2 linked regions of the Breoghania sp. L-A4 genome follow. The protein of the gene in region 1 interacts with the protein of each later gene in a pairwise test. Links are inferred from orthologs where the notes say so. Each region holds a gene or a part of one and is shown on either strand. Other genes may lie near its edges.

What was found. The genes of interacting proteins can lie anywhere in the genome.
Region 2: the proteins of D1F64_RS00850 (region 1) and D1F64_RS12035 interact in binary tests that used the Escherichia coli proteins (3 or more experiments, as listed by UniProt). The link is inferred for Breoghania sp. L-A4 from one-to-one orthologs.

What each region holds. Positions count from the first base shown.
Region 1 is NZ_CP031841.1:174,055-177,911, forward strand. What follows is about bases 278-3,143. They hold D1F64_RS00850 (P-II family nitrogen regulator), read left to right. Parts: upstream 278-1,474; coding sequence 1,475-1,813; downstream 1,814-3,143. Other genes in these bases: D1F64_RS00840 (sulfurtransferase TusA family protein), read right to left, coding at 278-437; D1F64_RS00845 (DUF924 family protein), read left to right, coding at 593-1,138; D1F64_RS00855 (ammonium transporter), read left to right, coding at 1,836-3,143. Outside these bases: D1F64_RS00835 (4a-hydroxytetrahydrobiopterin dehydratase), read left to right, coding at 1-191; more of D1F64_RS00840, read right to left, coding at 213-277; more of D1F64_RS00855, read left to right, coding at 3,144-3,182; D1F64_RS00860 (hypothetical protein), read left to right, coding at 3,322-3,528; D1F64_RS00865 (MBL fold metallo-hydrolase), read left to right, coding at 3,557-3,857. UniProt on the Escherichia coli protein: Involved in the regulation of nitrogen metabolism. Regulates the activity of its targets by protein-protein interaction in response to the nitrogen status of the cell.
Region 2 is NZ_CP031841.1:2,622,237-2,626,226, forward strand. Bases 465-3,463 are described here. They hold D1F64_RS12035 (nitrogen regulation protein NR(II)), read left to right. Parts: upstream 465-1,383; coding sequence 1,384-2,544; downstream 2,545-3,463. Other genes in these bases: dusB (tRNA dihydrouridine synthase DusB), read left to right, coding at 465-1,387. Outside these bases: D1F64_RS12025 (bifunctional 2-C-methyl-D-erythritol 4-phosphate cytidylyltransferase/2-C-methyl-D-erythritol 2,4-cyclodiphosphate synthase), read right to left, coding at 1-213; more of dusB, read left to right, coding at 341-464.

The sequences.
Region 1 (3,857 bases):
TGTTCAATTCGTTCAGCGAAGCGTTCGGCTGGATGGCGCGGGCGGCGCTGATGGCGGAGAAGACCAATCACCACCCGGAGTGGTTCAATGTCTACAACCGGGTCGAGGTTACCCTGTCGACCCATGACGCGGGCGGGCTGACAGCCAAGGACATCCGGCTGGCCAAGGCGATGGACGCATACACGCGTTAGCCTGTGGCGGTCCGCGGCGCTTTACGATGCCTTCTCGATGGTGAACCGCAGGATCTCGCCGCCGTCGGCCGAGACCGTCTCGGTGGCGACAAGCCGGTGCCCGTGCTCGGCGCAGAAATGCGGGATGTCGATGCGCGCCATCGGATCGGTGACCTCGACGAGCACGCGGGCTCCCGCCGCCATCGGTTTCATCGCCTTGGCGGTCTTGAGCACCGGCAGCGGGCAGATCAGGCCGCGCAGGTCCAGGAGCGTCGGGTCGGGGCGGGCTTGTGCATGCGATGGTCCACGTTTGCGGCACGGCCGAGGGGTGGCCGGGCGCGGGAATTGTCTCGCCCCGCCTTCCTGCCTATGTCAGCTTGGCAGCGAATATGTCAACCTGTCGCCACACCAAAGGAAGTCCGATGCAGCATCCCGATCCTCTCGACATTCTCGATTTCTGGTGGCGGGCGGGACCTGCCAAATGGTTCGCGCGTTCGGACGAGTTTGACGCGGACCTGCGGGCGCGGTTTCTCGACAGCCATGAGCGGGCGGCCGCGGGAGACCTCGACGGCTGGGCGGAGACGCCGCACGGCATGCTGGCGCTGATCCTCCACCTCGACCAGTTGCCCCGCAACCTGTTCCGCGAGGATTCACGCGCCTTCGCCATGGACGCCAGGGCGCTGGATCTGGCGGCGCTGTCGCTCGAGCGTGGCTTTCATCGCGCCTTCCCTTCGGTGGCGCGCGCCTTCTTCTTCCTGCCCTTCGAACACGCGGAAGACATGGCCGCGCAGGAGCGTTCGGTCGACCTGTTCCGCCAGAACGGCGAGCAGGAAACGTATTTCTATGCGCTGGTGCACATGGATGTGATCCGCAGGTTTGGACGTTTTCCGCATAGAAACAAGGTTTTGGGCCGCACGACGACGGCCGCCGAGCAGGCGTTCCTGGATTCGGGCGGGTTTGGCGCCTGACGGCCTGCCATTGCACGAATGCACAATTTTTAATCAGGCGTGCGCAGGCAATCTGCACAGTATCTGATCAAAACGCAGGCTTTGCCTGTTTTTCAATCAGCGCCTCGAGGCCGGTCTTCGAGAACGGCAATTTACACTTTTTAAATCAATAGCTTGTGGCAAAACAAGGAGTGCCCCGCGGCGCTCCTTTCGGTGTTTTATTCGGTGTTGGCACGGACCTTGATAGGGATGGGCAAGTCGCAGCCGGAAATCGGGCCCGCCCGATCATCCTGCATGCGTCGCGGCTGGGGCGGCGACGTGATCCGGCGGCTCACAAGAAGGATACGGGAACCGAACATGAAAATTGTCATGGCCATTATCAAGCCGTTCAAACTCGACGAGGTGCGCGACGCCCTCACGGGGATCGGCGTCCAGGGTCTCACCGTTACCGAGGTAAAGGGTTACGGCCGCCAGAAAGGTCACACCGAGATCTACCGGGGTACGGAATACGCCGTCAGCTTCCTTCCGAAACTGAAGATCGAGGTGGCGGTCGCCACCGACACGGTCGACAAGGTCGTGGAAGCCATCAGCATCGCTGCGAAAACCGGTCAGATCGGCGACGGCAAGATCTTCGTCTACTCGATCGATCAGGTCGTCCGCATCCGCACCGGCGAAACCGACGCCGAAGCGCTCTAAGTGCCAATCGAGGGCTAATTTTATGAAAAAATCCACACTTATTGGCGGTCTGTCTCTGACCGCGCTTGGCATCATCGCCGCCGCGTCTCCGGCGCTGGCGCAAGATGCCACCGAAGCGGCGGCGCCGGAATTCGCGAAAGCGGCCGACACTGCCTACATCTTCAACACGCTGCTGTTCCTGATCGGCGGCTTCCTGGTCATGTGGATGGCGGCCGGCTTCGCCATGCTCGAGGCGGGCCTGGTGCGTTCCAAGAACGTGTCCATGCAGTGCCTGAAGAACATCGCCCTGTATTCCATTGCCGGCCTGATGTTCTGGATCACCGGCTACAACCTCATGTACACCGGCGTTGACGGCGGCTTCATGGGCTCGTTCGGCCCCTATTCCTTCGATGCGGTGGGCGGCGACTCGCTGGACACCGGTTATTCGACGGCGTCGGACTGGTACTTCCAGATGGTGTTCTGCGCCACCACCGCCTCGATCGTCTCCGGCACCCTGGCCGAGCGCATCAAGCTGTGGCCCTTCCTGATCTTCACCGTCGTCCTGACCGGCTTCATCTACCCGATCACGGGTTCGTGGGAGTGGGGCACGGGCTGGCTCGACGTCATGGGCTTCTCCGACTTCGCAGGCTCCACGCTGGTGCATTCGGTCGGCGGCTGGGCGGCTCTCTCCGGCGCTCTGATCCTCGGCGCCCGCAAGGGCAAGTACGGCCCCGGCGGCCAGGTGACCCCGTTCCCGGGCTCCTCCATGCCGCTGGCAACCCTGGGCACCTTCATCCTGTGGCTCGGCTGGTTTGGCTTCAACGGCGCCTCGCAGCTCGCCATGGGCACCATCGGTGACGTCACCGACGTCTCCCGCATCTTCGCCAACACCAACATGGCGGCTGCCGCCGGCGTTGTCGTGGCGATGATCCTGACGCAGATCCTTTACAAGAAGGTCGACGTCACGATGGCGCTCAACGGCGCGCTCGCCGGTCTGGTCTCCATCACCGCCGAGCCGCTGGCTCCCTCCGTCCTGCAGGCGGTCATCATCGGCGGCGTGGGCGGCGCAATCGTGGTCTTCGCGGTCCCGATGCTCGACAAGCTGAAGATCGACGACGTCGTCGGCGCCATCCCCGTCCACCTTCTGGCGGGCATCTGGGGCACCTTCATCGTGGCCTGGTCCAATTCGGACGCCAGCTACACGGTGCAGCTGACCGGCATCGTCGCCATCGGCGCCTTCACGATGATCGCCTCCGGCATCGTGTGGTTCATCCTGAAGGCCACCATCGGCATCCGGGTGAGCGAAGAGGAAGAAGCGCTGGGTCTCGACAAGGTCGAAATCGGCGTGGAAGCCTACCCCGAGTTTGGACAGGGCAGCCAGCGCGTCTGACCCTTCCAACCCTGAATGCAGGCCGGATCCTCCCCCGGCCGAAGACTGGCCCGGGCCTTGCGCCCGGGCCTTTTTCGTTTGGGCCGCGAGTGGTCTGGAACTTGCCTGTCAGACGCCACTCCGTCGTGAAAGGCGCTCCATGATCGCGCTCGAAAGTTATCCCGTCGCCGATGCCTGGTTTTCCGGAAAACCGCTGGATGACACCGCCCATATGCTCATCGAGCCGCATGTGCATGTGCTCGAGCAGGCGAACATGGTGTTTCTGCGCGGCCGCGACCGCGAACTGATGATTGACACGGGAATGGGCATTGTGCCGATTGTGCCGCTCACGCAAGCCGCTCAGTGACATCGTCTGCGTCTCGGCCCACACGCATATGGATCACATCGGCGGCGTGCACGAGTTCGAACACCGCCTGGTGCACCCGATCGAGGCCGACGCCATGGTGCGCCCGCGCGGCATGAACACGCTGATCCGCGACGAGATCCCGGATTCACTGCTGAGGCTGTTCGAGGAGGCGGGCTATCCGCCGATCGGCGAGATGCTGATCGATGCCCTGCCCCATGCGGGCTACGACCCGAAAACCTACAATCTGCAAGGCGCTCCGGCGACCGGCCTGCTCGAGGAAGGCGATGTGGTGGATCTGCGAGACCGGCGGTTTTCCGTGCTGCATGTGC
Region 2 (3,990 bases), 2.4 Mb from region 1 along the record:
GTCATCTGCGTGTATGACCGTGACGATCCTGTCGATGCGGTGGCTTGCGCCAAGCGCATCGAGTGTAAGCGCCAGAATCGGCCGTGCGCCGATCGGCAAATACTGCTTCGGCCCCGCATCCCCATCGGCGGCCATGCGCGACCCGCGGCCCGCCGCGACGACGATTGCGACAGTGCCTTTGCCGCGCGGCACGGTATTTGCGTTATTTGGCATGGGCTTCCGGATCGGCGCTCGTGGATGGCGGTTGTGTCGGAGCAATTGCACCGGGAAACAACCGGCTCGATAAAAAGTCAATCATGGTCTTGCCGAATGCCGATAGTTGTCTAATATGTGTGCAATCATGAACGATGCTCATAAAATAAGCAAAGACCCTACATCCGCTGCCCAGTCAAAAGGCTTGGCAATCGGCGGCTTGCGCACCGCGAACTGCGTGCTGCTCGCCCCGATGTCCGGAGTTACGGATCTGCCATTTCGCCGAATCGCGGCGCGCTTCGGCGCGGGACTCGTGGTTTCGGAAATGGTGGCGAGCGAGGCGCTGGTTGACGGCGACCCCGAAACGACCCTGCGCATGGAAGGCGCCGGCATCCGTCCCCACGTGGTGCAGCTTGCCGGCCGCGAGGCGCGCTGGATGGCCGAGGGCGCCCGGCGCGCCGAGGCATCCGGCGCGGAGATGATCGACATCAACATGGGCTGCCCCTCCAAGCGTGTGACCACAGGCTACTCCGGTTCGGCGCTGATGCGCGACCTCGATCATGCGATGACGCTGATCGACGCGACCGTCGGAGCGACGGCGTTGCCGGTCACGGTGAAAATGCGGCTTGGCTGGGACGAACGCAGCATCAATGCGCCGGAGCTCGCCCGCCGGGCACAGGACGCTGGCGTGCAGATGATCACGGTGCATGGCCGCACGCGCTGCCAGTTTTACAAGGGCGCGGCCAATTGGCCCGCCATCCGTGCGGTCAGCGAGGCGGTCTCCATCCCAGTCATCGCAAACGGCGATTGCATGGATTCGCGTGATGCCGGGCGGATGCTGGCCCAATCGGGCGCCGACGGCGTGATGATCGGACGCGGCGCATACGGGCGTCCTTGGATCGTCGGCGCGGTCGCCGACAGTCTCGACGGGCGGCCGGAGCGGGAAGGGCCTTCGGGCGCGGACCTGGCCGATCTGGTGGTCGAGCACTATCAGGCGATGCTGGCGCACTACGGCACGCAGCTTGGATTGCGCTGCGCGCGCAAACATCTGGGCTGGTATCTCGATGGCGTCGCCGAGGACGCGAAGCCGGCGCCTGCGCACCGCAAGGCGCTGCTGACTTGCGATGAACCGGCCACCGTCGAACGGCTGGCCCATTCCCTGTTTTCTGACTGCACGTCGCGGAGAGCCGCATGATGAGCGATAGCATCGACCGCAGCGGCGCTTTGCCGGGCGAGGCGAAGAGTACGGCGAGCGGCGCGGGCACGGATATTCTCGATGCGCTGCCGCATCCGGTCTTGCTGGTTGATCCGAATGGCCGCATCGAGCAGGCCAACATGGCGGCGGAGATCTTTTTCAGCGCCAGCGGCGCGGTCATGCACCGGCATCCGCTTGATTATTTCGTGCCCTTCGGGAGCCCCCTGTTGACCCTCGTCGATCAGGTCAAGCAGCGCGGTTCCGCGGTCAACGAGTACAAGGTCGACATCAGTTCGCCACGCATCGGCTCGGAAAAGATGGTCGACATCTATGCCGCGCCGGTGAACGAGCGGCCCGGTTTCGTCACCCTGATGCTGCAAGAGCGCACGATGGCGGAGAAGATCGACCGCCAACTGTCGTCGCGCGGCGCCGCGCGCACCGTCACCGGGCTCGCCGCGATGCTGGCCCATGAGATCAAGAACCCGCTCTCAGGCATTCGCGGCGCCGCGCAGCTTCTCGAACAGTCCGCCGATGACGATGATCGTGCCCTGACCCGGCTGATCATGGATGAGGCGGATCGCATCGTGAAGCTTGTCGACCGGATGGAAGTGTTTTCCGACGAAAGACCAATCGATCGCGAAGCGGTCAACATTCACGTTATTCTCGACCATGTTAAGCGGCTCGCGGCATCCGGTTTCGCGCGCAATATCAGGATCGTGGAGGAGTACGATCCGTCGTTGCCGCCGGTCTACGCCAATCGCGACCAGCTTGTGCAGGTGTTTTTGAACCTGGTGAAGAACGCCGCCGAGGCCGTGGGTGACAATCCGGAAGGCGAACTGGTGCTGTCCACCGCGTTCCGGCCCGGTATCCGCATGTCGGTGCCCGGCACGCGCGACCGCGTCAGTCTGCCGCTGGAATTCAGCGTTCGCGACAACGGACCCGGCGTGCCGGATGACCTGATGCCGCATCTCTTCGACCCCTTCGTGACCACCAAGACCAACGGGACCGGATTGGGCCTTGCCCTGGTTGCCAAGATCATTGGCGACCATGGCGGGGTGATCGAGTGCGACTCGCAGCCCGGACGCACCGCGTTCCGGATTCTGATGCCCGCGTCCTCGAATGAATATCCCACACCCAACAGCGCCAGGAATGAATGACGATGCCCAGTGGCACAATTCTCGTTGCTGACGACGATGCAGCGATCCGCACGGTCCTCAATCAGGCATTGTCGCGCGCCGGCTATTCGGTCCGGCTGACGTCCAACGCCGCGACGCTGTGGCGCTGGGTCAGTTCCGGAGAGGGCGATCTCGTGATCTCCGACGTGATCATGCCCGATGAAAACGCCTTTGATCTGCTTCCGCGGATCAAGAAGCTGCGTCCGGATCTGCCGGTCATCATCATGAGCGCGCAGAACACGTTCATGACGGCGATCCGCGCCTCCGAACGCGGCGCTTACGAGTATCTCCCCAAACCCTTCGATTTGAAGGAACTGATCAGCATCATCGGGCGGGCCCTGTCCGAGCCGAAGTCCAAGCGTGTCGACGTCTCCGAGGAAGTCGGCGAGAACATTCCGCTTGTCGGCCGGTCCGCGGCGATGCAGGAAATCTATCGCGTCCTGGCGCGCCTGATGCAGACCGATCTGACCGTGATGATCTCCGGCGAATCCGGCACTGGCAAAGAGCTTGTGGCCCGCGCCCTGCACGACTACGGCAAGCGGCGCAACGGACCCTTTGTCGCCATCAACATGGCGGCGATCCCCCGCGACCTGATCGAGGCGGAACTCTTCGGTCACGAGAAGGGCGCCTTCACCGGCGCTCAGGCGCGCAGCGCCGGCCGGTTCGAGCAGGCCGACGGCGGCACGCTGTTCCTCGACGAGATCGGCGACATGCCGATGGAGGCGCAGACACGCCTGCTGCGGGTGCTGCAGCAGGGCGAATACACGGCCGTTGGTGGCCGGACGGTGATCAAGACCGATGTGCGGATTGTCGCCGCGACCAACAAGGACCTGCGCCAACTCATCAATCAGGGACTGTTTCGCGAGGATCTCTATTTCCGCCTGAATGTGGTGCCGCTGCGGCTGCCGCCGCTGCGCGAGCGCGCCGAGGATCTTCCCGATCTGGTGCGCCACTTCTTCATGCTGGCGAACAAGGAAGGCCTGCCGACCAAGCAGCTGGAACCCGCGGCCGTCGAACGGCTCAAGCGCTATCGCTGGCCGGGCAATGTGCGTGAGCTGGAAAACCTGGTTCGCCGGCTCTCCGCGCTCTATCCGCAAGATGTCATCACCGCCAACCTGATCGACCAGGAGCTGTCTCAGCCGGCCTCGATCAACGAGGATCCGGACGCGGATAATGACGACGCGAACCTCTCGGCGCAGTGGAGCGCTTCTTGAACGGCTATTTCTCCAATTTCGGCGACACGCTGCCGCCGCCGGGCCTGTATCACAGGATCCTCAAGGAGGTGGAGTATCCGTTGCTCAGCTCGGCGCTTGCCGCGACCCGGGGCAATCAGATCAAGGCCGCGGAGCTTCTTGGCGTGAACCGCAACACTCTGCGCAAGAAAATCCGCGATCTCGACATTCAGGTCATCCGCAATTCCCGCTAGAT